2 regions of the Leucobacter sp. USHLN153 genome follow, and region 1 is predicted to be linked to the other one. Evidence: predicted binding sites of a transcription regulator. Region 1 holds the regulator's gene; the other holds the start of a gene.

Region 1 (15,775 bases):
CCACAAGCCTGAGCATTTGCGCAGCTGAGGCGGCGTAGGTGTAGGCGCGGTACCAGCGTCACAGGTGTGCGGGATTCTGGGACCCGCCCAGGACACGCCGCGCCGATATTCGAATGTGTGTTCGAACGGTGTTAGATTGCTGCACAGGTGATCCGATTGCACTCTTATCCCCAGGTGCGGCCTCCACGATCATGAATGTCGGTGGTCGAATCTAGTGTGAAGAGCACACGGCACCTACGCCTTGTCTGCCCCACCCCGGGGTCGAGACAGAATGCAGGCACCCACACCCAGCGGCTCGCCGCGCAGACGAACAGGAGCAGCTCATGGCAGCAGCGAAAGACCGCGAAAAGGCGCTCGAAGCCGCCCTCGCACAGATCGACAAGAACTTCGGCAAAGGTGCAATCATGCGCATGGGCAGCCAGGAGCGAGCCCCGGTCGAGGTGATTCCTACGGGCTCGGTCGCGCTCGATGTTGCGCTGGGTATCGGAGGGTTGCCTCGGGGGCGAATCGTCGAGATTTACGGGCCGGAGTCTTCGGGTAAGACGACGCTCACGCTGCACGCCATCGCGAACGCGCAGCGCGCGGGTGGCATCGCCGCGTTCATCGACGCGGAGCACGCGCTCGACCCGGAGTACGCGCAGAAGCTCGGTGTCGACATCGATGCCCTCCTCGTCGCACAGCCAGACACGGGCGAGCAGGCGCTCGAGATCGCCGACATGCTGATCCGCTCGGGCTCTGTCGACCTGGTAGTCATCGACTCGGTCGCCGCCCTGGTGCCGAAGGCCGAGATCGACGGCGAGATGGGCGATAGCCACGTGGGTCTGCAGGCGCGACTCATGTCGCAGGCTCTGCGAAAGATCACCGGCAGCCTCAATGCAACGAAGACCACGGCGATCTTCATTAACCAGCTCCGTGAAAAGGTCGGCGTGTTCTTCGGTAGCCCGGAGACGACGTCGGGTGGCAAGGCGCTGAAGTTCTACGCGTCGGTTCGACTCGACATCCGTCGCATTCAGACTCTGAAGGACGGCACGGATGCGGTGGGCAACCGCACCCGCGTGAAGGTCGTCAAGAACAAGATGGCGCCGCCGTTCAAGCAGGCCGAGTTCGACATCCTCTACGGCATCGGCATTTCGCGCGAGGGTTCGCTCATCGACTACGGCGTGGAACAAGGGCTCATCAAGAAGAGCGGCGCTTGGTTCACCTACGAGGGCGATCAGCTCGGCCAGGGCATGGAGAACGCCCGTCGCTTCCTCATCAACCATCCCGATGTCGCGCTCGAGATTGAGGAGAAGATCCTCACCAAGCTTGGCGTGAACGGCCGCAAGGAGGAGGAAGCTCCTGCTGCCGCCGACGTGAGTAAGACGGCTCCGGCGAAGGAAGCTCCGAGCAAGGCGACGTCGGCCAAGGCGGCGCCGAGCGCGTCGGGCATTGAAGCGCCGCAGCGGGCGAGCGCCTAAGCATGGCGGTTCGGTTCGGGCCCCCACGCGACGACGAGCCTCGTTCGCGCGGGGAGTCACGAGCTGATCTCGCTGAGGTCATCGAGTTCCGCAGTCGGCTGCACCGGCAAGAAGTGGAGCCGGAAGGGGCGGAGAAAGCCCCCGAAGATCCCGCGCGGTCGGCGTCCGTGAACGACCGCGCTGCTGGTGAAGACGGGCGGGTTCGGGAGGCCGACGTCCCTGAGGAAACAGGTGCACGATCGACGGTCGTCGCTCCCGCACCTTTCGGGCGGCCGGTCGTGCTCGCTGATTTTGCTGCTGAGCGCGGGGCGCCCGAAGCTGCGCAAGTCGTCGAACCGGACGACCTCGACGCATCGGAGAATCCCGGTGATCGAGATTCAGTGGTCGAGCTCGGCGAGCCCGAGGAGAGCGACCTGCCTACGCTGCGAGTACCGAGCGCGAACACATCGCATTGGCTCGGGACTTCTCAAGAGCCTCAGGAGGTCGGCAGAAGCGATGTAGGTGCAGAGACAGTCATGCACGTCGATACGGAGGCAGAATCCGAGGAAGCTGAGACCGGCCGTACGGCGCAAGAAGACGGTGTGCGCATGCTCGGTCGGAGAGCGCGATCGAGCGGTGAATTACGCGATGAACTCTCGCAGCTCGGGCACGGCATCGACGCGGTCGAGACGGTCATCGACGAATTCACGCGGAGTCTCTACCTCGACGACCTCGGGCTCGCGCGGGCGCTGACGGAAAAACTTCGTGATGCGAAGGGCGCCAGTCGGTCGCAGATTCGCGTGAAGCTACGTGGGCGAAAGCTTCCGGATGACGTGATCGAGACCGCTCTTGGTGAGCTCGACACCGACGAGGAATTCGAGCTCATGTGGCAGACCGCCCAGCAGCGCGCGGCCAAGCTCGGCGGACTTGATCGTCAGGTTGCCGAGCGGCGGCTGCTCGGCTTCCTCGCGCGGCGCGGCTGGTCGGGAGAACCCGCTGTCCGGGCCGCACGAGAGGCCCTCGACGGCGGCGGTCGCGGCGGTCGGGGCGGTTCATCGAGTGTGCGATTTCAATAGAACGCGGTTCGGTGTAAACGTGGCCGCTGCGGCCACGAGGCGGCCTCACTGCCGCCGCAGCCGCGTCCCGGCCGACGGTTCGCCGCGGGTAGAATTGCACCCATGAGTCTCACCGCTGTTGCACCTCCCGAGATCGCTCCATCACCCGCCGCGCTGCGTCAGGACGGCTCTCCTCGGAGCTTCACGGTGCGCACGCTCGGCTGCCAGATGAACGTGCACGACTCAGAGCGTCTTTCCGGTTCGCTCGAAGCCGCGGGCTACGTCGCCGCCGATGACGCCGACGCCGCTGACGTGGTCGTCATTAACACCTGCGCGGTTCGGGAGAATGCCGCGAACAAGCTCTACGGCAACCTCGGCCAACTCGCGAACGTCAAGCGCGAACGAGAGGGCATGCAGATCGCGGTGGGTGGCTGCCTCGCGCAGAAGGACCAGGGCGTGATCGTCGAGAAGGCGCCCTGGGTTGACGTCGTCTTCGGCACGCACAACATGGGCTCGCTCCCAGCGCTGCTCGAGCGTGCCCGTCACAACTCCGAAGCGCAGGTCGAAATCCTTGAAGCGCTCGAGGTGTTCCCCTCCACCCTGCCGACGAAGCGCGATTCCGCGTCGAGTGGCTGGGTGTCGATCTCCGTCGGCTGCAACAACACCTGCACCTTCTGCATTGTGCCGTCGCTCCGCGGCAAAGAGAAGGACCGGCGCCCCGGCGACATCCTCGCTGAGGTGCAGGCGCTCGTCGACGACGGCGCCATCGAGGTCACCCTGCTCGGGCAGAACGTCAACACCTATGGTGTCGAGTTCGGCGACCGCCAGGCATTCGGCAAACTGCTTCGCGCGATGGGCGACATCGAGGGACTCGAGCGCGTCCGCTTCACCAGCCCCCACCCGGCTGCGTTCACGCAGGACGTCATCGATGCGATGGCGGAAACGCACAACGTCATGCCCGTGCTGCACATGCCGCTGCAGTCCGGCTCCGACACCGTGCTCAAGGCCATGCGCCGCTCGTACCGCTCCAAGAAGTTCCTCGGCATCCTCGACGCGGTGCGGGAGAGCATCCCGAACGCCGCGATCACGACCGACATTATCGTGGGCTTCCCGGGTGAGACCGACGCCGATTTCGAAGACACGATGCGCGTCGTCGAGCAGTCACGCTTCTCGAGCGCCTTCACGTTCCAGTACTCGATCCGCCCGGGTACGCCCGCCGCGGAAATGGAGGGGCAACTGCCGAAGGCGGTCGTGCAGGAGCGCTACGAGCGCCTCCTCGCGCTGCAAGAGCGGATCTCTCTCGAAGAGAACCAGGCGCAGATTGGGCGCACCGTCGAGGTGCTCGTCTCGGCCGGCGAGGGCAAGAAGGACGCCGCGACGCGACGCTTCTCCGGCCGCGCCGCAGACAACCGTCTCGTGCACTTCGCGCTCCCGGAGGGCGCGGACGAGCCCCGTCCCGGAGACATGGTCACCGTCGACGTCACTGCGGCCGCACCCCACTTCCTCATCGCCGATTCTGCAGTCGCTGTCGGCGATCGTGCACCCGGCACCTTCGCGATCCGCCGCACCCGGGCGGGTGACGCGTGGGACCGCCGCCAGGCCGACAGCTGCGGCGTTCCGGCGCCGGCCGCATCAGGCGACACGGCGCCTCGAGCGGTGAGCCTGGGGCTTCCCGCGATCCGCACCCGGTAATGGCGGATCGCGAGGCGCCCGCCGCCCCAGCGCTCTGGGCGGTGGTGGGAGCCACTGGCACGGGCAAGTCGGCGCTGTCACTCGACCTCGCCGAGCGGCTTGAAGCTGCGGGCCGCCGAGCGGAGATCGTGAATGCCGACGCCATGCAGCTCTATCGAGGCATGGACATCGGCACGGCGAAGCTGCCACCCGGTGAGCGTCGCGGGATTCCGCACCACCTCTTCGACGCGCTCGAACCCGACGAGGAGGGCAGCGTCGCCTGGTACCAGCCGATCGCGCGGCAGGTGATCGCGGAGATCCACGCACGAGGGGCCGACGCCATTCTCGTGGGCGGATCCGGTCTCTACGTGTCGAGCGTCATCTTCGACTTCCAGTTTCCGCCGAGGGACGACGCGTTGCGCGCTGAGCTCGAGGTTGAGGCAGATCGCGAGGGCGTCGCCCCGCTGCTCGAGCGGTTGCGCGAGCTCGCGCCCGACGTTGCAGACGCGGTCGATGATCGGAACCCCCGCCGGGTCGTGCGGGCGCTCGAGGTGGCGCTGCTCGGCGGAGACGCTCGGGTGACGCTCCCGGACGCGCCGACGCTCTGGCACGGAGTGGACCAGGGCGGTACGCGGATCGTCGGTGTGCGGTGCGAGCGTCCCGTGCTGGTCGAGCGACTCGACCGGCGCGTCGAGCAGATGTGGCGCGACGGTATCGTCGACGAGGTGCGCGCGTTGCTTCCGCGGGGAATCGAGCGGGGGAAAACGGCGAGCCGCGCGATCGGGTACGCGCAGGCCCTGGCGGAGCTTCGGGGCGACATGAGCGCCGATGAGGCGATCGCGGAGACGCAGGCCCTGACGCGACGGTACGCCCGTCGTCAGGTGAGCTGGTTCAAACGCTATCCGGGCGTGCAATGGCTTGATGCGCTGGAAGTCGACGCCGTCGCACTCTGAGCCCGAGCCTGCGGTCGCCGGCGATCCGCCACCGCGGCCCACCCGCCGCATCTCGCGGCAGCCTACTCGGGCCACCACCGCATCCCGCCGCAACCCGTAGATCCTCACCGCCCGCCCGCATAGGCTGACCATATGACGCACATCGAAGTTCGCACTGTAGCGCTCGACGGCACTTCGGCGGAGCGGCTCGCAGCCGGTGGTCTCGAGTACCGCCAGGTCGACGCCGCTGACGACGCGGCCCTCGACGGATTCATCAGGGCCGCGGCACGCGGCTTCCTCGAGGCCGAGCCGAGCAGTGAGGCCCTGGTGCCGGCGCGCGCCGCGTTGGAGGGGCGCCGCCTCGTCGGAGTGTACGACGACGCGAGCCCGCAGCGAGATCTTCCGGTCGCGACGGTCTGCGGCTGGGCTACGCCGCTCACCGTTCCCGGGGGTGAAGTGCCGATGTGGGCGATCAGCGACGTGACGGTCGCTCCGACCCATCGTCGACGGGGCGTCGCGCGCGCAATGCTCGAGGGTGAGCTTCGGGCGGCGGCCGACGCGGGCCTCGCGATTGCCGGGCTGACGGTGTCGGAAGCGACCATCTACTCGCGCTACGGCTTCGGCCCGGCGACGTGGCAGACGCGCTGGAAGATCGACACGCGCCGCGCCGGATGGGTCGGGCCCGAAGCCGAGGGCTCACTGCAATTTCTCGATCAGGAGGGCACCGCCGCGGCGCTCGGCGAGTTGCACGAGCGCACGCGCCGCAGCCGCATCGGCGACATCGCAGCTTGGCCCGAGCGCTGGCGCCAAATCGCGGGAGCAAGCCCGGGAGAACCGCATGCATCGCGCGTCCGTGGCGTGCGGTTCGTCGACGGCTCCGGTGCTGTGCGGGGCGCAATGGCGTATCGCATCGTCGAGTCCGATGCCGACTGGGCGCGCTCGACCCTCGACATTCGCCACCTCATCGGCGAGACGGCGCCTGCGCGCGCGGCGCTCTGGCGCTTCGCGATCCAGCACGATCTCATTGGCTCGGTGAGCGCGGATCTGCGCTCCGTCGACGAGCCGCTTCCGTGGATGCTCGCCGATTCTCGTGCGGCCGAGCGGAAGGTTGCGGATCACGGCTGGCTGCGAATTCTCGACGTTCCGGCCGCGCTCTCGACCCGCACTCTCGCTGCGCCGCTCGCCATCACGATGCGCGTCACCGACCCGCTCGGATTTGCTGACGGCGTGTGGCTGCTCGAGGCCGACGGGGCAGGATCGTGCCGCGTCAGAGCCATCGGCAGCGACGAATCCGATATCACCCTCGGCGTGGCCGAGCTATCGTCGCTCTACCTGGGCGGTGCCTCTGCACGCGCGCTTGCGGAGGCGGGCAAGGTGAGCGGTGATGCGGACGCGCTCGGGGCGCTCGATGCGGCGTTGCGCGCGGACAGCGAACCGTTCTTGAGCATCTCGTACTGAGCGCCGGTTGCGCGCAGAGGCCGCCGAAGAATGTCGGTGGTCGCCCCTAGACTGAATGCATGACGACCCTCGCATTCACCAAGGGCCACGGCACCGGCAATGACTTCGTGCTGTTCAGCGATCCTGAGGGGGAGCGCCCGCTCACGCCCGAGCAGATCCGCTTCCTTTGCGATCGCCGCTTCGGAGTGGGCGCCGACGGGGTGATTCGCGCGGTTCGCTCGCGCGCGATTCCGGAGGGTGCTGCGAGTCTCGCGGAGGAGCCCGACGCGGAGTGGTTCATGGACTACTGGAACGCCGACGGAACACCCGCCGAGATGTGCGGCAACGGCGTGCGGGTGTACGCGCACTACCTCATCACCGAGGGGCTCGTCGCGCCCGAGCGCCGGGACACGCTGCCCATCGGCACGCGCGCGGGAGTGAAGGACGTGCTCGCCGGCGTCTCGGGGTACACGGTCGATCTCGGCCGCTGGCGGCTCGCCGAGGAGCGGCTCGTGGCGGCGCAGGGGCTCGAGGTGGCGCGGCCCGGGCTCGGCATCGATCTCGGCAACCCGCACGTAGTCACGGCGCTGGCGGATCCCGAGGAACTCGAAGGGCTCGACCTGCATCGGGCGCCCGCGCTGGACCCGGCGCCTGAGGCCGGTGCCAACGTCGAGTTCGTGGTTCCCGAGGAGCCGCTGATTAAGGACGGGGTCGCGCGGATCCGCATGCGCGTGCACGAGCGCGGCGTCGGAGAGACCTTCTCGTGCGGCACGGGAACCGTGGCGGCGGCACTGGCCTTCCGGCACTGGGGCGGCCCCGAGATGCCGAACCACTGGCGTGTCGACGTTCCCGGCGGGCGGCTCGCGGTGCGCATGTTCCCCACCGAGGAGGGGGAGCATGTGTCGCTGAATGGGCCCGCCGAGCTGGTCTACCGCGGGGAGATCGAACTGCCGTAGTCGGCGGACCGCGCTGATTCGCCGCCGTGGGCGGCGCCTTCACCCGACTTCGAAATGCGGTGCATTTCTGCTGGTCGGGTGCCCGCCGAGCTCGTGTATCGCGGGGAGATCGAACTGCCGTAGTCGGCGGACAGCGCTGATTCGCCGCCGTGGGCGGCGCCTTCACCCGACTTCGAAATGCGGTGCATTTCTGCTGGGCGGGTGCCGCTCACCGCTCGATGCGGATGATGTGGAAACCCTTGTCGCGGGCAGCGCGTTCGACGTGGAGGTCGGTGAACTCTGTCGCGATCCACCGCTGCAGTGAATCTGCACCCAGGTGCTTCGCGACGACGAGGTGCGCGATGCCGCCATCGGCGAGCCGGGGCAGCCAGAGGCGCAGGATCCCGTGGAGCGCCTCCTTGCCAACGCGAATGGGGGGATTCGACCTGATTTCCCCGAAACGCACGTCCTCCGGCACCTCCTCCGGGGCTGCGACGCGCACGTTCCGGGTGCTGAGACGCTCGGCGTTCAGGCGCGTGAGCTCGCGCGAGCGCTCATTCACATCCACTGCCCAGATCTCGCGTTCGGGCTGCTGCAGTGCGGCGCCGAGCGCGATCGGCCCCCACCCGCAGCCGATGTCGAGGAGCGGGCCGGTCCCAGCGCTTCCGAGGCTGCTCGCCTCCGGAATCTCGCGCAGCAGAATCGCGGTGCCCCGGTCCAGCTGTTCGGGGCTGAACACTCCGCCCGCGGTGACAACGCTGCGAGGCGCGCCCGCCAGCTCCACCTCGATCTCGCGGGGACGGAGTTCGCCTTCGGGGGAAGCGGAGAAGTAGTGCTGCGTCACGTATCCAGTATCCCAGTCGCAGCAGCCTGCGCCGCGCGCCTCTGCAAAGCGCCGGTGCCCTCGGGAAGCATCACACTGGGCGTCTTCAGGCGCCCAGTGCGTCCAAGTGCGCCTCGGGCGAACGCACGACGCGCCCGGGTGTCCGCGGCGTACACTGGGACCCAGATGACGAAACGTACTGCAGATGACACGGGCCTCGCAGTTGAGGACGCCCCGATGAACCCAGACTCTGAGGCCGAGACCCCGAGTCCGCTCGATCCGCTGGACCGGGTGCTTTCTCGCGCCGCGACGGCGGGGTCAGCCACGGTGATCCGCGACCTGACGAGCGGCGCGCAGGCCCTCGGCGATGAAGAGCACGATCAGCTCGCTGAGAATCTCGATGCGATCCGCATGGAGCGCGAGGATCGCGCCTCGCTGAAGCGCGTCGTGGGACTCTCGACCGAGCTCGAAGACGTGACCGAGGTCGAGTACCGGCAGCTGCGCCTCGAGAATGTCGTGCTCATCGGGGTCTACTCGCAGCGCACCACGGACGACGCGGAGAACTCGCTCCGTGAGCTCTCTGCGCTCGCGGAGACCGCGGGCGCTCGCGTGCTCGACGGCCTGCTGCAGCGGCGCGCGCACCCCGACCCGGCGACCTACCTCGGTAAGGGCAAGGCGCAGGAGCTCGCTGAGCTCGTTGCTGCGGTCGGCGCCGACACCGTGATCGCCGATACCGAACTCGCGCCCAGCCAGCGGCGCGCCCTCGAGGACGTCGTGAAGGTCAAGGTCATCGACCGCACGGCCGTGATTCTCGACATTTTCAGTCAGCACGCGAAGAGCCGCGAGGGCAAGGCCCAGGTCGAACTCGCGCAACTCGAGTACCTGCTCCCGCGCCTGCGCGGTTGGGGCGAGTCGATGTCTCGGCAGGCCGGCGGACAGGTCGGCTCGGGCGGTGCGGGAATGGGGTCGCGCGGTCCCGGTGAGACGAAGATGGAGCTCGACCGCCGGAAGATCCACACCCGCATGGCGAAGCTGCGCAAGCAGATCGCCGGCTTCGGACCGGCTCGTGAGGCGAAGCGCGCGAATCGCAAGCGCGGCGAGGTGCCATCGGTCGCGATCGCCGGCTACACGAACGCGGGGAAGTCGAGCCTGCTCAACCGGCTGACCGGGACCCAGGAGCTCGTGCAGAACCAGCTCTTCGCGACGCTCGACACCGCTGTGCGGCACGCCGAAACCGACGATGGGCGCCGGTTCACATACGCCGACACCGTGGGTTTCGTGCGGAATCTGCCTCACCAGCTCGTCGAGGCGTTCCGCTCGACGTTCGAGGAGGTGGCAGACGCCTCTGTGATCCTGCACGTCGTCGACGGTTCGCACCCTGACCCCGAGGCTCAGCTCCGCACCGTGCGGGACGTGATCGCCGAGGTCGATGCAAACGACATTCCTGAACTCGTAGCGTTCAACAAGGCGGATCTGATCGATGAGTCGCAGCGGCTCGTGCTGCACGGGCTCGCGCCCGACGCGGTGTTCGTGTCGGCGCGCACGGGTGAGGGTATTGAGGAGCTGCGGCGTCGCATTGATGCGGCGCTTCCGGTGCCGGATCGCGAGGTCGTCGTCGTGGTTCCTTACGACCGCGGAGATCTCGTTGCCGAGTTGCACGAGCGCAACCGCGTGCTCGAGACGGAGTACGTCGAGACGGGTACGCGCGTGCGCGCCTACGTGACCGCGGAGATGGCGGCGAAGCTCGAGCCCTTCCTGGGCTAGGGCGAGGGCTGGGGCACTCGCAGTTCGCGCTTGGGCCGGGCCCGTGCTGTCGCGCGCTCCCGTGAAAGTCTGGGGCGCTATCGCACCGCGTGCTGCACCAAACGGTCACCGGAACGCTGCGGGGTGCCTCTACACGGAGCGGAAGACCGCGACGACCCGGCCGAGCACTTCGGCGTGATCGCCGAGGATCGGCTCGAATGCGCTGTTTCGCGGCAGCAGCCAGGTGTGGCCATCGCGGCGCCGGAAGACTTTGACCGTCGCCTCGCCGTCGAGCATCGCCGCAACGATGTCGCCGTTCTCCGCATCGCGCTGCTGGCGGATCACGACGAAGTCGCCGTCGCAGATCGCTGCGTCGATCATCGAGTCGCCGACGACGCGGAGCATGAAGAGCTGTCCGTCGCCGACGAGCTGGCGGGGGAGCGGAACGATCTCTTCGACCTGCTGCTCGGCGGTAATGGGAACGCCGGCGGCGATCTGGCCGACCAGCGGCACGTAGGCCGCCTCTTCCGGCTGCTGGGCGGGAGCTTCTTCGAGCGCGCTCGTCGTTGACGCGAGCTCGATGAGGATCTCGAGCGCGCGCGGCCGGTTCGGGTCGCGCCGAATGTACCCACCGAGCTCGAGGCGGCTGAGCTGGTGGGTGACGCTCGAGAGCGAGGACAGGCCCACCGCGTCGCCGATCTCGCGCATGCTCGGCGGGTACCCGCGGCTCTCGACCGAGCGCGAAATGCACTCGAGGATCGCCTGCTGCTTCTCGGTGAGTGGCTTCATGGATCGGGGCTGGGCGGCGTCGCTCATCGCTGTCCTTTCTCGCCCCGCGGGGCTGCCTGGCTGGCGTGATCCATGAATGTCGGTGGTCCCTGGTTCAGTGATCCCGTTGGACGAAACCCTACCGGCGGCATTCGAACACCAGCAAACACATGTTCGAGTGTCGCTCGAGAAAATCGAAACTGATGTTCGATAGATCGCTTGTGGATCCGTTCATTCGAAGATATATTCGAAACAGATGTTCGTACGGGTTGCTCGGGCGAACTCGAAGACGAAGGGAAGCCATCATGAGTGCAGCTGTTATGAGCCCCACCATTATGAGCGCCGTCAACGTGAATGGCGCAGAGGTGCGGGAGACCGCGACGAAGACCGGGTCGCTGCGTTTGACGCGTCGCGGACGCGTGGTGTTCGGGGCGCTTGCGACCGTGCTCGTGGCGGGATTGCTCGCGGTTGTTGCCGCTTTCGCGGCGCCGGAGGCGATGGCGAGCGGCGAGGCACCTCGGGGTGATCAGTTCGAGTACGTCGTGGTGCAGCCGGGCAGCTCTCTGTGGTCGCTCGCCTCGCACCTTGACCCCGCTGCAGATCCGCGCGATCTCGTCTCAGAAATCGTGCGTTTGAATCAGCTTCCCGGTTCTTCAGTGCAGGCCGGGGATGCGATTGCGGTGCCGCTGCGCTACTCGGAGAACCCGCTCGTGGTGTCAGCGGAGGAGCTCGGCGCCTAAGGGGTGCTGCATGCGGGGCTGTGCTTCGCGGGGCAGCGGATCGGCCCTGCGTACGCGGCGGCGGGCGGTCCGTGTTCTCCGGCGTCGCCCCGTGATCGTGGGGCCTGCGTTCGGACGCGGGCACTGCTTAGTCGGCCTGGCGCGCGCTCTACACTATTGAGGTGACTAGTCTGAGCGATCTTCCTCTCCGTGAGAACCTCGTCGGCTTGCGGCCCTACGGGGCGCCGCAGGACCCAGTGCCGGTGAGCCTGAACGTCAACGAGAACACGCATCCGATCCCGGAGCACGTCGCCATTGACATCGTTCAGTCGCTTGCACGGGCCGTGACCGGGGTGAATCGCTACCCCGATCGCGAGTTCATGGAGCTCCGGGAAGCTCTCGCCGGCTACCTCGGCCACGGGCTCGAGGCGAACCAGATCTGGGCAGCAAATGGATCGAACGAGGTGCTCCAGCAGGTGCTGCAGGCGTTCGGCGGGCCGGGACGCTCGCTCCTGAGCTTCACCCCGACGTACTCCATGTATCCGCTGCTCGCTTCGGGCACCGATACGTCATGGATCGCGGTCGAGAGGCCCGCAGATTACGCGTTGACGCCGGAGGCAGTCGTCGAGGCGCTCAAGGAATACCGCCCCGACATCGTGATCCTGTGCGGGCCGAACAACCCCACCGGCACGCCGCTCGAGCGAGATGTGATCGAAGCGGCATACGACGCGTTCGATGGCATCCTCATCGTGGACGAGGCGTACCACGAGTTCGACGCCGAGCGCGAAAGCGCGGTCACGCTGCTCCCGGGGCGCCCCCGGTTGCTCGTATCGCGCACGATGAGCAAGGCGTTTGCTTTCGCCGGGGTCCGCCTCGGCTACCTCGCCGCGGACCCCGCAGTCATCGACGCGCTGCGGCTCGTGCGTCTGCCGTACCACGTGTCGGCGCTGACCCAGGCGGCTGCGACGGCGGCGGTGCGGCACGCCGACTCCATGCTCGCGACTGTCGCGGACATTCGTGCGCAGCGCGACCGCCTGGCAGCGGCGCTCGCGGAGCTCGGGTACGTCGTACACCCCTCCGGATCGAACTTCTTGTTGGTGGGCGGCTTCGCTGATCCGGACGCGACCTTCGAGGCCCTTCGCGCGCAGGGCATCCTGATCCGCAATCTCAGCATCCCCGGTCACTTGCGGATCACGGCGGGCACCGAGTCGGAGACGTCGACGGTGATCGAGGCGATCCGCGCGCTCGGGCCGGGCGGCGCACGTAGCTGAGCGCGGCTGAGCATACGGGCCGCAACGAACATCGGTCGACCAGATCAACCCGGATAGACTGGCAGTCATGAACGCAGCATCGCGCACGGCCGCGCTCGAGCGAGCCACGAGTGAGTCGCAGATCACCCTGAGCGTCAACCTCGACGGAACAGGTGCCTCGGATATCGACACGGGCGTGCCGTTCTTCGACCACATGCTGACCGCGTTCGCGCGCCACTCGCTGACCGACCTCACGGTGCGCGCGAAGGGCGACATCCACATCGACGTGCACCACACGGTCGAAGACACGGGCATCCTGCTCGGCCAGGCGCTGCTCGAAGCGCTCGGCGACAAGTCGGGCATCTCGCGCTACGGCGATGCGCTCGTCCCGCTCGACGAGGCCCTCGCGCAGGCGGTCGTCGACATCTCCGGTCGGCCGTACCTCGTGCACTCCGGCGAGCCCGCGGGCTACGAGTTCCACTTGATCGGCGGTCACTTCACCGGCTCTATGGTGCGGCACTTCTTCGAGGCGCTGACGCTCAACGCGCGTCTCACCGTGCACCTCAAGCTCATCGAGGGACGCGATCCGCACCACATCGCTGAGGCCGAGTTCAAGGCCTTCGCGCGCGCATTCCGGCAGGCGAAGGCCCTCGATCCACTGGTGACGGGGGTCCCGTCGACCAAGGGCGCACTGTGACCGCAGGCGACACCCCTCGCAAGACCGTGGTCGTCCTCGACTACGGCTCCGGCAACGTGCACTCGGCCGTGAAGGCCCTCGCGCACGCCGGCGCCGAGGTAGAGCTGACCCGCGACGCGCAGGCGGTGATGGAGGCGGACGGTCTGCTCGTTCCCGGCGTGGGCGCGTTCGACGCCGTGATGCGGCAGCTGCGCGAAGTGCGCGGCGACGAACTGATCGACCGGCGCCTCGCGGGCGGGCGTCCCGTACTCGGAATCTGCGTCGGCGAACAGGTGATGTTCGAGCGCGGCATCGAGCGCGGCGTCGAGACGGAGGGCCTCGGGCAATGGCCGGGTACCGTCCGCGAGCTCAGCGCGCCCGTGCTGCCGCACATGGGGTGGAACACCGTCGAAGCGCCTGAGGGCACGCGACTGTTCGCGGGCCTGGAAGACGAGCGCTTCTACTTCGTGCACAGCAACGCGGCGGTCGATTGGACGCTCGAGGGCCGCACCGAGGCCACTCGGCCCCTCGTTACCTGGGCGGAGCACGGCGAGCGCTTCGTCGCGGCGGTGGAGAACGGACCGCTGAGCGCGACGCAGTTTCATCCCGAGAAGTCGGGCGAGGCGGGGATCCGCCTCCTGCGCAACTGGATCGAAACGCTGTAGCGAGTCTACCGAGTCCACCGAGTCCACCGAGTCGGCAGGAACCGCGAGAGCGGACGCAAGCGAACGAATGCGCACGCAAGCACTGAACACGAAGTCGAGGAGAATCACCGGATGACTGAACTGACCGAGGGCCCGAAGCTGCAGCTGCTTCCGGCGATCGACATGGTCGACGGGAAGGCTGTGCGGCTCACGCAGGGCGAGGCCGGCACGGAGACGAACTACGGCAGCCCGGTCGACGCGGCGCTCGACTGGATCGATCAGGGTGCCGAGTGGATCCACCTCGTCGATCTCGACGCGGCGTTCGGCCGGGGCAGCAACGTGTCGGTCGCTCGTAAGATCATCAAGCGTTCCGGCTCGGTGAAGATCGAGTTCTCCGGCGGCATTCGCGACGACGCTTCGCTCGAGGCCGCACTCGACATGGGCGCGACGCGCGTGAACCTGGGCACCGCGGCGCTGGAGAACCCGGAGTGGACACAGGCGGTGATCGCGCGCTTCGGCGAGCAGATCGCGGTCGGGCTCGACGTGCGCGGTGAGACTCTCGCCGCCCGCGGCTGGACCGAAGAGGGCGGCAACCTCTGGGACGTGTTCGCGCGCCTCGAGGAGGCCGAGTGCCCCCGCTACGTGGTCACCGACGTGACGAAGGACGGGACCATGCGCGGCCCGAACGTCGACCTCCTCGCGAAGGTCTGCGCGCGCACCGACCGTCCCGTCATCGCATCGGGCGGGGTGTCGAGCCTCGACGACCTCGCGGCGCTGAGGCAGCTCGTCCCGCTCGGCCTGGAGGGTGCGATCGTGGGCAAGGCGCTCTACGACGGCGCGTTCACGCTGCCCGCGGCCCTCGACGTCGCCGGCCGGTAACCGAGTGAGCGCCTGAGGCGAACCGGCATGGCGATCAAGAAGCTTCCCTCCACTGGCGACGCCCCGCGTACGACCGGCGTGCCCGAGAGCCTCGTCGCGGGCGGCGAGAGCGATTCCGCGGGCTTCCCCTGGGCGGGCCGCACCTTCGACCACCACGACACGGCATTCGCCGGCGACGACGGATCGACCCCGCCCGCGGTCGCGGCGCTCATCGAGTCGGTTCGGGCGGCGGTCGCCGATGCGCGCGGCGTCGCGACGGCAGGTGACTACTGGGACGCGGTACGCCGCACTGCTGACGCCCACGCCGATGCGATCGCGGGGCTGGGGAGCGAGCGCTTCCTCGTGCCGATGCTGGCGGAGGCCGGCGAGCTCGGCACGACGCCTGACGGCCGCACGGTCGAGAAGTCGCAGGAGCTCGCGATCGTGACGGTGGCCGGGCCCGACGGACGACGGGTGCTTCCGATCTTCTCGTCCGTCGAGACGCTTCGACACTGGAACGCCGAGGCGCGCCCCATTCCGGTTCCCGGGTCGCAGGCCGCGCTCGCTGCGGCGCAGGACGGCACGGAACTCATCATCATCGACCCGGGCACCCCCGAGCGCGAGTACGGTGTACGCCGACCCGCGCTCGAGGCTCTCGCGCTCGCGCAGCGAATCGTTCCGGCCTGGGCCGACGCCGAGGTGCAGCGGGAGTTCGCGGGCTTCGGCACCGCGGACGCCCGCATCGAGGCGCTGTGGATCGCGCCGGGGGAGCTCGAGAACCGGCTGCTCGAGCCCGAGATCACGGTGCTCCTGCGTCTGGCGCCAGGG
Region 2 (15,775 bases), on a different contig from region 1:
CCTCGGGGAACCACTCGGCCTTCCGCCGCCGACGCGCGTCGAGCGACCAGCGTGCCGCCGGATCCGCGAAGAACATGAGCACCAGCGCGATCCGGAACATATTGTCGCCCTGATCGCCCACCATGTCGTTCATCTCGATGAAACCGACCCACAGCGCGAAGAACACGGGGAGCACGATCCGGAATCGCCAGCCGAGCACGAAGAGCACCGCGAGCCCCATGAGCACGATGTAGAGCAGCGTGAACGCGACATCGTTGGCCGCCACCGCGTGGAACGCGCTGAAGAACCAGATCTTCGGGAAGTCGCTGACGGGCTCGGCGAGCTCGCCGTTCCACGCGGAACCGGAGCCGAACGTGTACAGGCGCGAGCGGAAGTTCGCGAGCAGCAGCCCGAGCGCCGTCAGCCCGAAGACGATGCGCGTGACCGCCAGGCCGTACACCGATTTCTTGCCGCTGAACAACCACTCCTCGACGAAGGAGACCGCGCGCGAAATCGCCTGCCACACCGCCGACCACACGGCCGCGACGAGGCTGCCGAGAAACGCACCGAAGCCGCGGCTACGCTCGCGCTCGCTCATTCTGAGATCCTCTCGAACTGGCGCCGGAAGACGTCGGCGAAGTTCCCCTCGTTCTGACCCTGCTCGACGACCAGAGTGCGCCATCCGGGGAGCACGACGGTGGGTTCCGGCCGCTCTGCCCGCGGGTTATGTCGCTGAGCGAACGGGATCACGTTCTGACGGCTCACCCGATACTGCACCTGTACGACCTCATCGCCCCACACGGCCTTCGCCACCTGCGTCGCGTAGGCGGTCGCGCGGTGATCATCCGCCATGAACTCCTCGACAGCGTTCGCGTTCTTCTCCGTCTGCGCCGCGTCCTGCGCGGAATTTTTGCCCTCGTTCTCGAGCGCGGCTCGCAGCCCGACCTCCCACTTCTCCGTCGTGAAGTTGCCCCCCGCTATCGTGCGCTGCACGTCGGTGAGAGCGTCGTACGACGACTTGAAGCTCGACGCGAGTTCCGTCGACTGGATGCCGGCGCGGGGCGGCGTGAGGTTGTAGCGGATCATCGAGATCTCGACATCGGTCGCGCTCACCCACCCTGTCTCCGTGCGTTCACCCGACTCGTCCTCGAGCACCGCGCGCACATTGAAGTGGTAATCGCCGTTGATCGGTTCGGGAGCGAACACGCTCCACGACTGACCGAACATCGGAAGCATGTACGAGCTCAGCGCGTTCCCCGGCACGATCTCGCGGGCATTCGCGGAGAACGGTGCGATCCAGAGGAATGAGGCGAGGATGTGCCATCCCGCTAGCAGCACGGCTAAGAGAGCGACCAGGCGCACCCAGAGCTTGCGCGGCTTCGGTTCCGCCGGGGTCGTTCGTGATGTCACGTGTGCTCCTGTTTCCATCAGGGATTCGTTGCGAATGTAGCAGCGCCTACGCGCGGGCAACGGCGCGACGCTCGCGCTGCGTAGAAATAGGTGTGCGGCCGGAATCTCTCCCGGCCGCACACCCGTTCCCCCGTGTTCGTTCCCCCTACGGGTTACCCACGGCGCATCATCTTCCGACGACGCGTCGCGAGCATCACGCCCGCGCCGACAAGCAGAAGCACGACGCCTCCGATGCCGAACACGAGCGGGCTCGAGCCACCGGTGTTGACCAGGTGGTTCGGACCGCCATTACTCGAAGCGCTTGCGGAGGCGGATCCGCTCGCGTTCGACGTGCTGCTCGAATTCGACGAGGCACTCGCCGTGGCCGAAGCGTCCGCAGCGACATCCGCAGAGGCCGCCGCAGACGCGTCCGCCGACGAGGTCGCGGTCGCGGCCGCATCGGATGCCGCGCTCGCCGCAGCCGTGGCATCCGCGTTCGCCGACGCCGTGGCGGCGGCAGATGCGTCTGCGTTGGCTGCTGAGTTCGCCGTCGAGTTCGCACTCGCCATAGCCGCAGCCGCCGCAGCGGCGTTTGAACGAGCCGAAGCTTCCGAAGAGGCATTCGCGTTCGCAGCGACAGCCGCCGCCGCATCAGCCGTCACATCCGCGGCCGCAGAAGCGTCGCTCGTGTTATTAGCGTTTGCCGCAGCCTGAGCGGCCGCCTGAGCTGATGCAGTCGCCGCATTGTCCGCCGCCGCGTCCGCCGAAGCTGATGCCGACGCCGAGGCGTTCACGTTCGCATCCGCATCACCGTCCGCCGCTTCCACCACGGTCGTCGCCGTGGCGCTGAGGCCGCTCGTCTCGCCGGTCGCGGTGAAGGTTGCGGTTCCCGGTGTGAAATCGGCGGGCACGTCCCACGTGGTGCTGAACGAGCCGTCCTCCTCAGCGGTGACGGTCGTCTCTTCGCCGTCCGGAAGAGTCACAACGACATCCTCGCCGCTGTCGAAACCGCCGCCCGAGAGGGTGACGGTGCCGCCCTGCTGCACCGGGTTCGGCGTCGCCTGGAGGGTCGCGGTGGACGCAGCGATTACTTCCGTGGTCGTCGTTGCGCTCAGGCCGCTCGTGCCGCCCGTTGCCGTGAAGGTTGCGGTGCCAGGAGCGTATGCAGCGGGTACGTCCCACGTCGTCGAGATTGTGCCGTCCTCACCAGCGGTCAGCGTAGTAGTGCTGCCATCCGGGAGAGTCACCGTGACATCTTCACCGCTCTCGAAGCCGCCTCCGGTCAGCGTGACGACTCCGCCCTGCTCCACCGGGTTCGGCGAGGCGTTGAGCACCGCCACAGCCGCAGGAGCAGCCGGGAAGACGGTCGACGAGCCGAGCTCCACGTCAACAGAACCTTCACCGAGCAGTGGAAGCACGGAGATGCTGAGCGCACGAGTTGTGAAGCCTTCGGGCCCGAGGTCGCTCACTCCACCCTCGAGCAGACTGGGCTGCTCATTGATCGTGACAGCGAGAACCTGCTCGAGCACTGGCTCGAGCGCCTCGTCCAGCAGTTCCGTCACGAGCGGAGTCAGGAACGCGTTGAGGTCGTCCTCGACGTCGTCAACGACGTTTGACGCAGGCGTCACGATGGCGCCCGTGATCGAGCTCAGAACGCCCTCCGCGAGGTCGAGGACCGGATCCAACAAGGCTCCGAGATCCACGGGGCTCGGAAGCCCGCCGAGCAGCTGCACGCCCTCCGCATCGACGTCGAGGGGGGCGTAACCCGGCTGGTCAAGAATGCCACCGATAGTGCCGGAGATCGCGAGCGGCCCATTGGCCACCGGAATCACTGCGCCGAGGACATCAGCCTCAAGGCCGACCTGGAGGCTCGCATTGACCCCGACGCCGTAAATACCCTGCTCGATAAGGGTGGTCGCTTTGCTGACGAGCGAGTTCGTGCCGCCGCCGAGCAGAGCGTCAGTGACACCATCGAGGATCGCGTCCACGGTAGGGCCGCTCAGAACCTCCGTGTTCGGGCCGAGGTCGCTCAGACTTTCAGCGTCAGCACCCTCGACGACGAGACGGTCAAGATCCACCCCGATCGTGCCTGCATCCAGGTCGACCGTCACGCTGCCGTCCGTGTTCTGCAACGGCGTTTCCAGCAGCTGAGCCCGGAGCTCCGTGGTCAGCGACGAGGTGTCCAGTCCGAGGCTGTCCACAGAAGCGGTCGTCAAGGGAAGGGCGTCGATCGTGTCGGCGAGCCCTGAAACGATTTGCTCGACGCTCCCGTCCTCAGCGAGGAGGGCCTCAATCGGATCGATCAGCGTGCCGCTGAAGGTGTCAAGATCATCGACGAGGCCATCAACGAAGGGGCTCGAGATCTGAAGGTCGAGTCCAGTCAGCGAGTACTCCGAAGTCGCCACCCCGTCTTCAGCTTCGACCCGCGAAGCGAGCGCGCCGATGCTGAGCGTTGCATCGTCAAGGAGCGCATCAGCCGTCTCGTCGCCCAGAACCTCCCGCACCAAGGAGCTGGCATTGACCGAGGCGGGATTGAAGCTCGTGGGATCCTCCACGGGACCAAGATCGATTGCTCCCTCGTCAGTGATGACTCCCGACGATGCCACCGACGTCGACGCCGACGACGAGGCCGAGTAGCTCGACAGGGTTCCGAGATCGCCAAGGCTCAGCAAGCCGGCCTGCTCAGGAGTGGCGAGCAGCGGAATGTTGACATCACCGGCGGTGATGTTCAGCGTCTGCAGCAGCTCGAGGTTCAGTCCGTTGGGCTCTGGGCTCGGAGCGTCAGGGTATTCACTCACCGTGCCCGCGGAGTCGACAATGTCGAGCCCCAGTCCATCGACGAAGAGACCGTGCGCGTGCGCTGCGGATTCCGCGGTTGCGCTCGGGGTCTGCGGATCTGCCAACGCCGCCGATGACCCGAAAATTGATGCCGATGCCAACGCTGTCGCCGCGACCACGGCTGCGGCGGCCGGCCGCCTGAGCGCTCTCAGGCGCGTTTTCCGTCTGTCTTCTCGATACCCCATCGGATACCCCCCTTTTTTTCTGGCTACCGAACCCTCGCCCCCCGCGACGGCCGAAAGGTGGACGCAGTCCTCCCCACGTGGAGCGTATTTACAAACTTGCCTCCAGAGCGACGGATTCCCGCATTACGAATGCACACGAAGTAAGACACTGAAACAGGATTCGGGCAGTACTGAGATTTTGCTTAGAGCATCGCAAATTTTTTTGTCAAGCCCCGTGCAAGGTGGTAATCAGCGGGGCTCCGGACTCGCTATCTTGAGAGATAAGGAGCCGCTCATGCTGACGTGAGACGGTGCAACGGTCCGTCTTTCAAGGGGGGAAGGCGTGGAACGAGCCATGCGGTGGGACGGCGTGCGTCACGACGTCTATGTGCGACTCATGCACGAGCTGGAGCAGCCGGGACTTGTCGTGCTTGTCGGCACGAGGGGAAGCGGGAGCACCGCCGTACTCGGCGGACTCTCTGCGACATTGCGTCGATCCGGCACCGCAGTCTGCTCACTGAGCATGCGCGACGCAGATGCAGCGGATCGCCTCGCGAGTGCTCCCCTCGACGCCGTTCACGTGCTCGACGACCTCGAATATGTGTCGCCCGAAGCCCTGACCGTGCTCCGCGATCGGGTGCGGTCCGGTGCTCGCGGAGTCTGCGCATACGCGGAGGATCACCCGGCGCGGCCGCACCTCGCCGACGACGAATGGAACGCCCTGGTCGCGCCGCGATCCGACACCTCCATGACGCGATATGTGCGACTCGAGCCGCTCACGTACGCAGACTCCCTGCGCATCATCGCTGAGACCCGCTCGGAATACCTCGACGCGTGCACGAGCGGATCCCTGCACGAGATGTCATGGGGAAGGCCCGCGTGGCTCCTCGAACTCCTGCAGCTCGCGGCTCTCGGTGCGGTGCGATCCGCACCCTGGCCAGCGGTCAGCCCTGCGCCCCTGCGCGATCTTAATCTCGAGACGTTTCGCTACGCGGATTCGCTCGCAATCGCGGAATTGTCGGATGGAGACATTGCAACGGCGGTAGTGCTTTCCGAACTCGATCCGCGCACGCATGCGGGCCAGAACGCTCTCGTGGGAGCCCCCGCAGTCGCGGCGCTCACGGCACATGGACTCTTGGTACAAGTGCCGCACGACGAGACGCTGTGGGGCGTGCCGCAACTGTACGCGTCCGCGCTTCGGCTCCGTGCGGATCCGGCGCAACTTGCCGAGCTCGAACGCCAAGTCGCGAACCGCCTCCAAGCCCAGGAGTCGCTCGGAGTCTCGCTCACCGACCGCGAAGCGTACTTCTGCGCATCTCGAAGCTCCGGCGCGATCCACCCGGAGGCGGCTGAGCAGGCGCGAGGCGACGCGGTGCGGGGCGAGCTCGTACGACGCGTCGCCATCGACTTTCTCGCGTTCGGCGCGACTGGAGAAGTGCGCGACCTGCTGTTGCGCGGCGCCGAGATCGGCGTCTCACTCGCTCCGCTCGACCGCGCACGCGTCGCAATGGTGCTGCACGGCCCGCTCGCAGGGATGCGCGCGTTGAGTGCTGCGGGGAACGCAGACGAGGGATCGCTCGCGAGTCGCCTCGCTCGCCAAGCTCTCACCGCTCAGTTCCTCGTGGAGTCATCGCTGCCGCAGCCCGACGCGCCGCCGGAGACGGGATCCTTACTCGATTCCGACCGAGATGAACTCGACGGAAAGCTCGTCATCGCTCGATGGAACGATCACGCGAGCATCGATCCGGATGCCCTTGCCGAAATCGCGGCTCGCCACCCGATCCGCGAGATCTCGCTCCTTGCTGAGCAACTCGTCGACCTTGAGAACGTGCGGCGGGGCATGCAACCGGAGCGCACGGCGACCCCAGTCGAGCGCATTGCCAGGGCGACCGGGATCGCGATGAACACGTCCGAAGAACTGCGTGATCTCGCGCAAACGGCCGTCGTGACCGAGGCGCTCCTCGCCTTCTACATGGGCGACACCTCCGGTAGCGACGCCGCGCTCGACGCGCTCGCCGAAGCGCTCCCCGGCACCCCGCTGCATCGCATCTGGTTGACGCACCTGGGAGCCGCCGGCAAGGCACTGCTCGCGGGCGACCTGCGCCGCGCCCACACCGAGTGGGAGCTCATGGAGGGGCGGCTACCAAAATTTATCCCCGCCCGACTCCGGGCTTTTATCAGCCACACCGGCCACGAGATCACTCGCGCCGTCGATGGCTACGCAAATACGCACGTCATTCCCGACGCGGAAGATCTCACCGCCCAGTTCCTCGCCTACGTTGGGGGCCGCCTCGATCGCATTGGGATTCGGCCTCAACGCTACGGTCGCCTCCACTCGCAACCCGAGAAAGACCCCCGCGAACTTCCCATCGCGAAACTGGCAAGGCTGCACGTGCAAGCGGTCGGGTCCCGTAACCCCACCGCGCTCCTCGCCGCAGCAGAACAGCTCGCACAGCAGCACTTCTGGGGCCCCGCGGCGTTCGCGATACAAGAAGCTCGGAGCATCTACGTGCGCCGCCGAGCGACCGGAAGCGTCAACCGATGCACATCGCTGCTGCAGCAGCTCGAGCAGAGCGCTCGTCAGTCGGACCCCTGGTTCACTTTTCACGAGCTTCCGTCGGGAACGCACCTCACCCCGCGGGAACTCGCCACCGCTCGGCTCGCCGTCGACGGCCTGACGAACAAGGAGATGGCGGAGAAGATGCGGTGCAGCGTGCGCACCGTCGAATCCCACCTCGCGCAGGCGCGCGCGAAGCTCGGGGCCGCGAACCGTGCGGAACTCGCGAGCATCATGCGCGAATTCGCCGGGCCCGAGTCGAAGCCCAAGCAGCCGCGCGAAGAATCGCGACCGGATTCGCGCGCCGCTAGCCGGATGCGCTAGGCTCTTCCGCGGTGACGTGTCCGAGCGGCCGAAGGTGCAACTCTCGAAAAGTTGTGTAGGGTAACCCCCTACCGTGGGTTCAAATCCCACCGTCACCGCCATAAAGACCCCCTCCGTTCGGAGGGGGTCTTTGCGTTCCGGTGAGATTTTCTGAGAACCCAATACGGGGCCGCGAGGGCGCGGCCCAGCGGCGTGCGCGCGCAACGCTTCGCGTCGCTCTGAGCGCGCGGCCGGGGTTCAAATCCCACCGTCACCGCCATAAAGACCCCCTCCTTTTGGAGGGGGTCTTTGCGTTCCGGTGAGATTTTCTGAGAACCCAATACGGGGCCGCGAGGGCGCGGCCCAGCGGCGTGCGCGCGCAACGCTTCGCGTCGCTCTGAGCGCGCGGCCGGGGTTCAAATCCCACCGTCACCGCTGCAGACCCCCTCCTTCGGGAGGGGGTCTTTGCGTTTCCCCCTGCCGTTTGTCCTTCAACAGAAGATCACGGCTCATCACACCCGAAACCGAAGAATCACGTGTGCTGGTGCGAAATGCGACGTTGAACACGGCCCAGCGCGAGCCGCAAGCGGGAGCCGCGAATCTCGCCTCGGCCTCTACGCCCTGGGCGGATTGCGGATCCCGAACCACGAGACGACCGCACCCGCGATGAACAGCGCGCCCGTCACGAGCGCAGCGTTGTGGAATCCGCGAAGATCGAGCGCACCCCCGACGATGGTCGCGAGAAGCGCGATCACGATGAGCCCGGCAACTCGCGAGATCGCGTTGTTCACGGCGGAGGCGATTCCACTGCGCTCGGGCCCGATAGCACCGAGGATCGCGGCCGTCAGTGGCGCGACCATGATCGAGAGCCCCAGCCCCATCACCACCATCGAGGGCAGCACCTGCCACCAGTACGAGAACGGCTCGCTGACGAGCAGCAGCAACCACGCTCCGACGCCGAGCAGGATCGGCCCCACCGTCATGAAGATCCGCGGCCCGTATCGGCCGGCGAGCGCCCCCACCTGCGAACTCAGCAGCACCATCAAGATCGTGATGGGCAGGCTCGCGAGGCCGGCGAGGGTCGCGGTCAGCCCCGGGCCATTCGGGTTCTGCAGGTACACCCCGACCACGAACCCGTTCAGCGCGAGGGCGGCGTAGATGAAGAGCGTGGCGAGATTGCCGGTCCAGAAATTGCGCACGCGGAAGAGCGAGAGGGGCAGGATCGGCGCTACCGCGCGGGTCTGCCACGAGAGAAAGATCACCAGGAGCACTGCGCCGATCCCGAGCGGAACCCAGATGATCGGACTCCCCCAGCCGTGCGCCGGCTGCTCAATCAGCGCCCACACCGCGAGCCCGAGACCGAGCGCTGCCGCCGCCCCGCCGAACCAGTCGATGCGCACGCTGCGCTTGCGGTCATCGGTCCCGCGCAGCCGCACGAGCAGCCAAAGCGTGACCGCGATCGGCACGATGTTGATGAGAAACACGAGGCGCCACGAGAGGTAATCGGTGAAGAGACCGCCGAGCAGCGGACCGACGATCATCGCGCCGGTCGTCGCTGCGGTCCAGGTGCCGATCGCCCGCCCCTGCGCGGGGCCCGAGATTCTCGAGGTGATGAGCGCGAGCGAGCTCGGGAGGAGGAACGCTCCCGCCGCGCCCTGAAGCGCGCGGGCGGCGACCATCATCTCCGGGGAAATGGCGAGACCAACGGCGACCGAGGCGATGCCGAAACCGATGAGGCCGATCCGCATGATGAATACACGGCCGTAAGCGTCGGCAATGGAGCCCGCGAGGAGCATGAGGGCGCTCAGCGTCACGAGATACGCGTCGACGACCCACTGCTGGGTCGAGAGCCCGCCGCCGAGATCTATCGCAATGCGCGGGAGGGCAACGTTCGTGACCGACATGTCGAGCGAGGTGACGAAGGAGGCGAGAATCGCGATCGTGACGACGAGGCGCTGCTGCGCACTGAGCACGGTACTCGGCGCGGGCGTCGGCTCAGGCTCTAGGTGCGCGGACGGCGCAGTGTCGGACATGTGAGCAGGATACGCGCGCTCCGGCCGATGCGCCGTGAGTTGGGCAGCGGATCATCCCTCATCAGAACTAAACCGGGACTTTCAGGGGTGATGAACGCCGATCTTCTGTTGAAGGGCAAATGACCGGGCCCGGAAACGCAAAGACCCCCTCCCGAAGGAGGGGGTCTGCAGCGGTGACGGTGGGATTTGAACCCCGGCCGCGCGCTCAGAGCAACGCGAAGCGTTGCGCGCGCACGCCGCTGGGCTGCGCCCTCGCGGCCCCGTATTGGGTTCTCAGAAAATCCCAACGAAAACGCAAAGACCCCCTCCCGAGGGAGGGGGTCTGCCGCGGTGACGGTGGGATTTGAACCCACGGTAGGGGGTTACCCTACACAACTTTTCGAGAGTTGCACCTTCGGCCGCTCGGACACGTCACCGCGGAAGAGCCTAAGCGATCCGCCCCGCGAACGCCAATCGACGCGCTAAGCCGACGTGTTGATGATGAGCCCGATGTGCGTGAAGTAATTGAGTGCGCCGAACAGCAGGAAGGCGAGCCCGGTCAGACCCCACACGACGCCCGCGACGGTCGCGATCCCCCTCGGTTTCGCCGACGATGTGAACCCGCGCAGCGCGAACGGGAACAGCACGGCCCCGACGCCGACGAGCGCGAACAGCCCTGACATGAACGTCGCCTCGATCCACGGGTACTCGGCGAATGCGCCCGAGATGGGCTCCTCGGGCGGAGCTGCAAACAACTGGAACACCATGCCGGCTGCGGCGATCCCGAACAGCGCGAGACCCAACCCGAACACGAACACACTGAGCGGGCGAGCGATTCGGGCGAGTGTGGCGCCCGGGTCCGGCGACTCCATGATGAGGGCAGAGCGCCTCCACAGCAGGAACGCCGCCGCGAGCAGCAGCACGCCGAAGCCGAGGCTCGGCTCACCGAAAATGATGTTGTCGAACGGGAAGTAGGCCGCGAGAGGCCAGGTCAGCGTCATGTGCGCACCCGTGATCGTGAGTATCGCGCCGAGCACAGCCGCGGCGAGCGCCCAGCCTTCCGGCGCGAACTCATCCCGCTTGCGGAGCGCGCGACCGAGTCCGACGATCCACAGCAGTCCCGCTCCAGCGGCGAGCGACATGATGGTGTTGTACGTCGGCATCAGCGTCCAGTCGACGACGAGCCCGCCCGATTCCATCGGAATCATTGTTCCCCTTCCCGTCGCCCACGATTTGCGGCGACGTTCCAGGTCTATACCCTCAGCGCGGGGCGGCACCACGCCCTTGACCCGTGGGCGCAGTCGGGGTCACGCGCGAGTCACGCGCGCCCCGATCACGCGAGCCGCGCGTCCCAGAACTCCCGCAGCTGCTCGCTTTTGCGAAACACGATCGTGTCCCACTCCTCATCGGTCGTCGACGAGTCCGCGAAGTCCGACGGCACCTTGAAGATCTGCAGCTCGACCCCGAAGCGTGCGCACACGCTCGCGTACGCATACGATTCCATGTCGACGAGGCTCGCCCCAGCGTCGGCGATCGTCACGCGCTGGGCGTCGTTCTGCACGAAGACGTCGCCGGTCGCGATCACCGCGGTGTGCTCGGGGGGCAGGATCGCGGGGCCGCTCATCGCGAGCTCCGGCGAAGGCAGCGAGAAGTCGTGCTGCACCGCGGCCGTGACCTGATACACCTCGTCGAGTGACGGCCGATCGGCTCCGTCGCTCACCACTCCCGCGGTGCCGAGCACGACGACGCGCTCGATGGCCCGCTCGCGCGGACCGGCGAGCTCCGCGGCGAGCGAGACCGCCGCATTGATCTTGCCGACCCCGGTGACCAGGTGCGGCACATCCGCGAACGCGGAGGCCTCGTCGCGGTGGGCGAATACGAGCAGGGTGGATCGGTCAGACATCGTCGCTCCCAGCGGCGCTTGCACGCCCATCGAAATTTCCGAACCAACACTAGCGCTTTTCGAAAACATGTTCTAATATGAAGGGTCGGGTGTTCGACCCCGCTGCGTGATCGCCGTCATTGGCACGTCAGGATCAACTCAACTCAACTCCGCAGCAGTTGGCACCCACCCGCACCGAAGACCTCCGCCGAGGTCCTCCTCCCGATGAGGCCGGTGCTGAGCGCTCCGCTTGTGGTTTCGGTGACGTGCCCAGTGCGATCCGTATCGCCTGAGAGCACACATACCCGATGCCGAACGGCCTGTACCGACGCAGACCGAGCGATGCAGCGCAGGAGCCCGAGACCGGGCTCGCCCCCGAGAACCACTCGGCGGGCCGCGCACCATGATGGTGCGCCACGAAAGGAACACCATGACTACGCATACCCGTATGCCCGAAACCGTAAGCCCGCGCCCCGTCGCGACGCTCCGTACCCCGTATCACTCGCTGAGCGGTGCCGACGAGATGCTCGTCCCCGAGTGGGCGCAGCGCCGCTCTGTCTACCGCAGCTCCGGCCGCACGCTCTACCTGGTCGAGACCGACCGCCTGAGCGACGCCCGGCGCGACCTGAAGCGCCTCGACCGAGCCGGCTGGGACGTTCGCGTCGCAACGGCTGACGAGGCCGATCACGCTCGCATCGCGTTCACGCGCCGCGACCTGGCCCAAGCGGCATAGTCCGCCCCCTCGTGGGATCCGGGTAACTTGCGGTGCGTGTCGCAGCGGCTATGCCCGTGACACGCACCGCAAGTTACCCCGATCCCAGGGGTGGAGAGTGCGATGCTGCAGGGCCGACTGAGCAGGTGCGGCGAAATGACGCGCAGCGTTCCGCCGTTACACTGGGGCGCATGAGCGACGTCGAGCTTGCCGAGGTTGAGAGCTTCTCCCTCGACCACACGAAGGTGCTGGCCCCCTATGTCCGACTGATCGGCGTGGAGCACGGCCCCAAGGGCGACGCGATCTCGAACTTCGACATCCGGCTCGTGCAGCCGAATGAGGCAGAGATCCCGACCGCCGGCCTCCACACGATCGAGCACACGCTCGCGGCCCTCCTGCGCACGCGCTTCGAGGGCCTCATCGACATCTCTCCGTTCGGCTGCCGCACCGGTTTCCACATGATCACCTGGGGCGAGCCCTCGGTCGCGTCGGTCGCCGACGCCATTAAGACGTCGCTCGCGGATCTCGCCGAACGCGTCACATGGGACGACGTACCCGGCACCGAGGCCGTGAGCTGCGGCAACTACCGCGACCACAGTTTGCACTCCGCGAAGGAGTGGGCGCGCGTCGTGCTCGACCGCGGCATCAGCCTCGACCCGTTCGACCGCTCGCGCATCGCGTAGCGGCGAGCCCGTCCCAGCCCAGCCCAGCCCTCACCTGGGGTCCGGGTAACTTTCGAGGGGTGTTGCAGGGTAACTGCCCGCGACACCCGCCGAAAGTTACCCCAATCGCAGGGGGCGAGGGGTGGGGTGGGAATCAACGATCCGCAGCGCCTCAGCGCGCCGCGACCAACCGAGCCCGCGCCTCGGCAGCCCGCGCTCGAATCGCGTCGGCGTCGAGCGTCAGGTGCTCCCCGTCCGCGTACACGTGGCGTCCGCCGATGAACACGTGCCGCACGTCCGCACCGGTAGCCGCGAAGCCGAGGTGTGACACGAGCGACGCCGCCTCGAACGGCACGGCGGCGGATCCCGTGACGTCGAGCGCGATCACGTCCGCGAGGCGCCCCGCCTCGAGCGCCCCAGTCTCGGAGAACCCGATTGCCTCAGCCCCGCGCCGAGTCGCGATGTCGAGCACATCGCTCGCGCGCACAATGGCGGCGTCCTCCCGGGCGCCGCGGTGCAGGATCGTCCCGACCTTGATCTCCTCGAACAGGTCGAGCGTGTTGTTGCTCGCGACGGAATCGGTGCCGAGCGAGATCCGGAGGCCGGCGGCCTGCCAGTCGGGCAGCGGCGCGATCCCGTTGCCGAGTTTCAGGTTCGACACTGGGTTGTGGCTCACCGCGACGCCCGCCTCGGCGAATCGCGCGATCTCCCCCGCGGTCAGATGCACGCAGTGAGCGGCGAGCACCTCTGCGTCGAAGAGCCCGAGTGCGTCGAGGTGATCCGCCGGCGTCGCCCCGTACTGCTCGACGATCTGCGATACCTCGGCCGCGGACTCGGAGATGTGGGTGTGGATCGGGATCCCTCGCTCGACCGCCCGCCGCGCGATGTCGCGCAGGAACTCGGGCGGGCACGTGTACGGTGCGTGGGGACCGTAGGCGATCCGCACGTGCGCATCGTCCGCGAACTGCTCCGCGAGCGCCTCGGTCTGCTCGGTCGCCTCGGCCCCGTTCCACGGCGAGACACCGGGGAACCCAACTGCATCCGGCGCGAACGAAGCGACCGCGACGAGCGCCCGCATGCCGGCGGCCCGCACGAGCTCGATGAGCTCGGCATCCCAGTGGTACATGTCGGCGAACGCGGTCGTGCCGGTTTCGATCATCTCGACCATCGCGAGCTGCAGCCCCACCTCCACGTCGTCGTGCGTGAGGTGCTGCTCGAGCGCCTGCACCGCGGCGAGCCACGGCATGAAGCCCTCGTCGTCCGAGACGCCGCGCAGCAGCGTCATCGCGGAGTGCGTGTGCCCGTTCACGAGGCCGGGCATGAGCACGTGCCCCGCGAGGTCGTGCACGACCCGGTCGCTGCTCGAGTCAGCATCGGGGCGGGCGGATCCCGCGTAGGTAATGCGCCCACTGCCGTCGAAGGCGAGCTCCGCGTCCGCGACGACGCCCCCTGGCGTGAGCATGGCGTCGGCCCGCAGCACGGTCTCGAAGGGCACTGGCCGTGCCGCTGAGCTGCTCGGCGTCTGGTTCTCGCTCATGCGGTGCTCCATTCTCTGGTGTTGCTGCCCGGGCCGTGTGCGGGCCCCGGGTGGTGCTGTCGGCTTGAGCCGGAAAGACAATTGCGGGCGGGCAGGATCGCAGTCACCATCCCGGGCTCGCGAGCATGCCACCGTCCACCGCGAGATCCTGCCCGGTGATGAAGCTCGCTGCGTCCGAGGCGAGCAGGACGCACGCTCCCCCGATGTCAGCGGGCGTGGCGAGCCGGCCGAGCGGGGCGTGGCGGGTCCAGCTCTCGACGCCCTCGGGCCACGCCTCCGCGAGCCCGGGTCGGTCGACGAGGCCGGGCGACACGGTATTGACCCGGATGCCCTGGGGTCCGAGTTCGAGCGCCGCCGCGCGAGCGTGCATCACGAGGCCCGCCTTCGCAGCCGAGTAGTGCGCGTGCGCGGGGCTGGGTCGCGAGGCCTCGATTGAGGCGATGTGGGTGATCCAGCGGTTGCGCGATCCGCCGCCGCCTGCCGAATCGCCGCTCGCCGAATCGCAGCTCGTCATCGCGGCAGCGGCCGCCTGCGAAAGTTCGAACACGGCGCCGAGGTTCACGCTCTGCACCTCGTCCCACTCGGCGCGGGTCATCTCGGCGAGCGGCGTGACGGGCTGCACGCCCGCGTTGTTCACGAGCCCGTCGAGCCCGCTCAGCTCGGCCACCGCGTCGGTCACGAGCGCGCGCGCCGCACCGGGCTCCGCGAGATCCGCGTGCACCGCGACCGCGGAGCACCCGGCCGCGCGCAACTCCGCAACGAGCGACTCCGCGGCGCGCACCGAATCCGCCGTGCCTCCCCGAGAGTGCACCGCAACGCTCGCCCCGGCGGCTGCGAAGGCCCGCGCGATCCCGCCGCCGACGCCTCCGCTCGCTCCGGTGACGAGCACGCGCTGCCCGGCGAGGCGCGGGAGCGCAGCGGCGATGGATGTGTTCATGCAGTCAGCCTCCGAGGCGGCGGTGTCGAGACGAGTAGTCGCGCAGGGCGCGGAGGAAGTCGACCTCGCGAAGGTCGGGGTACAGCGCCTCGACGAAGTAGAACTCGGAGTGCGCCGACTGCCAGATCATGAAGTCGGAGAGCCGCTGCTCGCCCGAGGTACGGATGACGAGGTCGGGATCCGCCTGCCCGCGCGTCCAGAGGTGCTCGCCGATGAGCTCCGGCGTGAGCCGCTCGGCGAGCGTGTCGATCGTGCCGCCCGCCTCCTGGTGCTCCGCGATCACACTGTGCATCGCCGCGGTGATTTCGCTGCGACCACCGTAGCCCACTGCGAGATTGATGTGGAGGCCCGCGCGATCCCGTGTCGCTTCCTCGGCCGCGTGGAGCGCGTCCGTGAGCTCCGCAGAGAGCCCCTCGCACGTGCCGACGTGCTTCACGCGCCAGCCGGGGTGCTCGGCGAGCAGTGCGGCGAGTTCCGCAATGATGCCGAAGAGGTCTTCGAGTTCCTGCCGATCCCGAGCGTTCAAATTGTCGGCCGACAGCAGGTACAGCGTCACCGTGCTGACGCCCGCCTCTTCGCACCACCCAAGAAACTCGGGGATCTTCCGCGCGCCGGCTCGATGCCCGAAGGCCGCGCGCTCCTGCAGCCGCTGCTTCGCCCAGCGGCGATTCCCGTCGACGATCACCGCGATGTGCTGCGGCACCTGCTGCGGATCGATCTCGCGTCGAAGGCGCCGCTGATAGAGGCGATACAGCACCCCGGCGCGCGGTTTCGGCGAGTCAGTCACCCTCCGGATTCTACCC

Evidence for each region. Region 1 encodes LexA, which represses DNA repair genes until DNA is damaged. Its sites were predicted from a motif close to TCGAACANNTGTTCGA; they were not measured.
Region 2: a site for LexA is predicted at 11,205-11,220, ahead of WFH00_RS09760 (phosphorylase family protein). Genes of this name have one in related genera too.

The regions. Positions count from the first base shown of each region.
Region 1 is NZ_JBBCXE010000001.1:126,871-142,645, reverse strand. Features, by position in the region: gene recA (recombinase RecA) at 324-1,457, shown strand; gene WFH00_RS00625 (regulatory protein RecX) at 1,973-2,512, shown strand; gene miaB (tRNA (N6-isopentenyl adenosine(37)-C2)-methylthiotransferase MiaB) at 2,615-4,183, shown strand; gene miaA (tRNA (adenosine(37)-N6)-dimethylallyltransferase MiaA) at 4,183-5,115, shown strand; gene WFH00_RS00610 (GNAT family N-acetyltransferase) at 5,248-6,552, shown strand; gene dapF (diaminopimelate epimerase) at 6,612-7,487, shown strand; gene WFH00_RS00600 (class I SAM-dependent methyltransferase) at 7,696-8,310, opposite strand; gene hflX (GTPase HflX) at 8,527-10,053, shown strand; gene lexA (transcriptional repressor LexA) at 10,183-10,848, opposite strand; gene WFH00_RS00585 (LysM peptidoglycan-binding domain-containing protein) at 11,106-11,540, shown strand; gene WFH00_RS00580 (histidinol-phosphate transaminase) at 11,702-12,790, shown strand; gene hisB (imidazoleglycerol-phosphate dehydratase HisB) at 12,858-13,466, shown strand; gene hisH (imidazole glycerol phosphate synthase subunit HisH) at 13,463-14,110, shown strand; gene priA (bifunctional 1-(5-phosphoribosyl)-5-((5-phosphoribosylamino)methylideneamino)imidazole-4-carboxamide isomerase/phosphoribosylanthranilate isomerase PriA) at 14,222-14,968, shown strand; gene WFH00_RS00560 (SseB family protein) at 14,996-15,775, shown strand, end outside.
Region 2 is NZ_JBBCXE010000004.1:402,433-418,207, reverse strand. Features, by position in the region: gene WFH00_RS09800 (HTTM domain-containing protein) at 1-577, opposite strand, end outside; gene WFH00_RS09795 (DUF5819 family protein) at 574-1,389, opposite strand; gene WFH00_RS09790 (choice-of-anchor G family protein) at 1,542-4,271, opposite strand; gene WFH00_RS09785 (helix-turn-helix transcriptional regulator) at 4,714-7,251, shown strand; tRNA gene WFH00_RS09780 (tRNA-Ser) at 7,262-7,352, shown strand; gene WFH00_RS09775 (MFS transporter) at 7,845-9,263, opposite strand; tRNA gene WFH00_RS09770 (tRNA-Ser) at 9,592-9,679, opposite strand; gene WFH00_RS09765 (DUF981 family protein) at 9,725-10,450, opposite strand; gene WFH00_RS09760 (phosphorylase family protein) at 10,576-11,145, opposite strand; gene WFH00_RS09755 (hypothetical protein) at 11,555-11,857, shown strand; gene WFH00_RS09750 (S-ribosylhomocysteine lyase) at 12,028-12,519, shown strand; gene WFH00_RS09745 (amidohydrolase) at 12,671-14,035, opposite strand; gene WFH00_RS09740 (SDR family NAD(P)-dependent oxidoreductase) at 14,139-14,972, opposite strand; gene WFH00_RS09735 (isoprenyl transferase) at 14,977-15,759, opposite strand.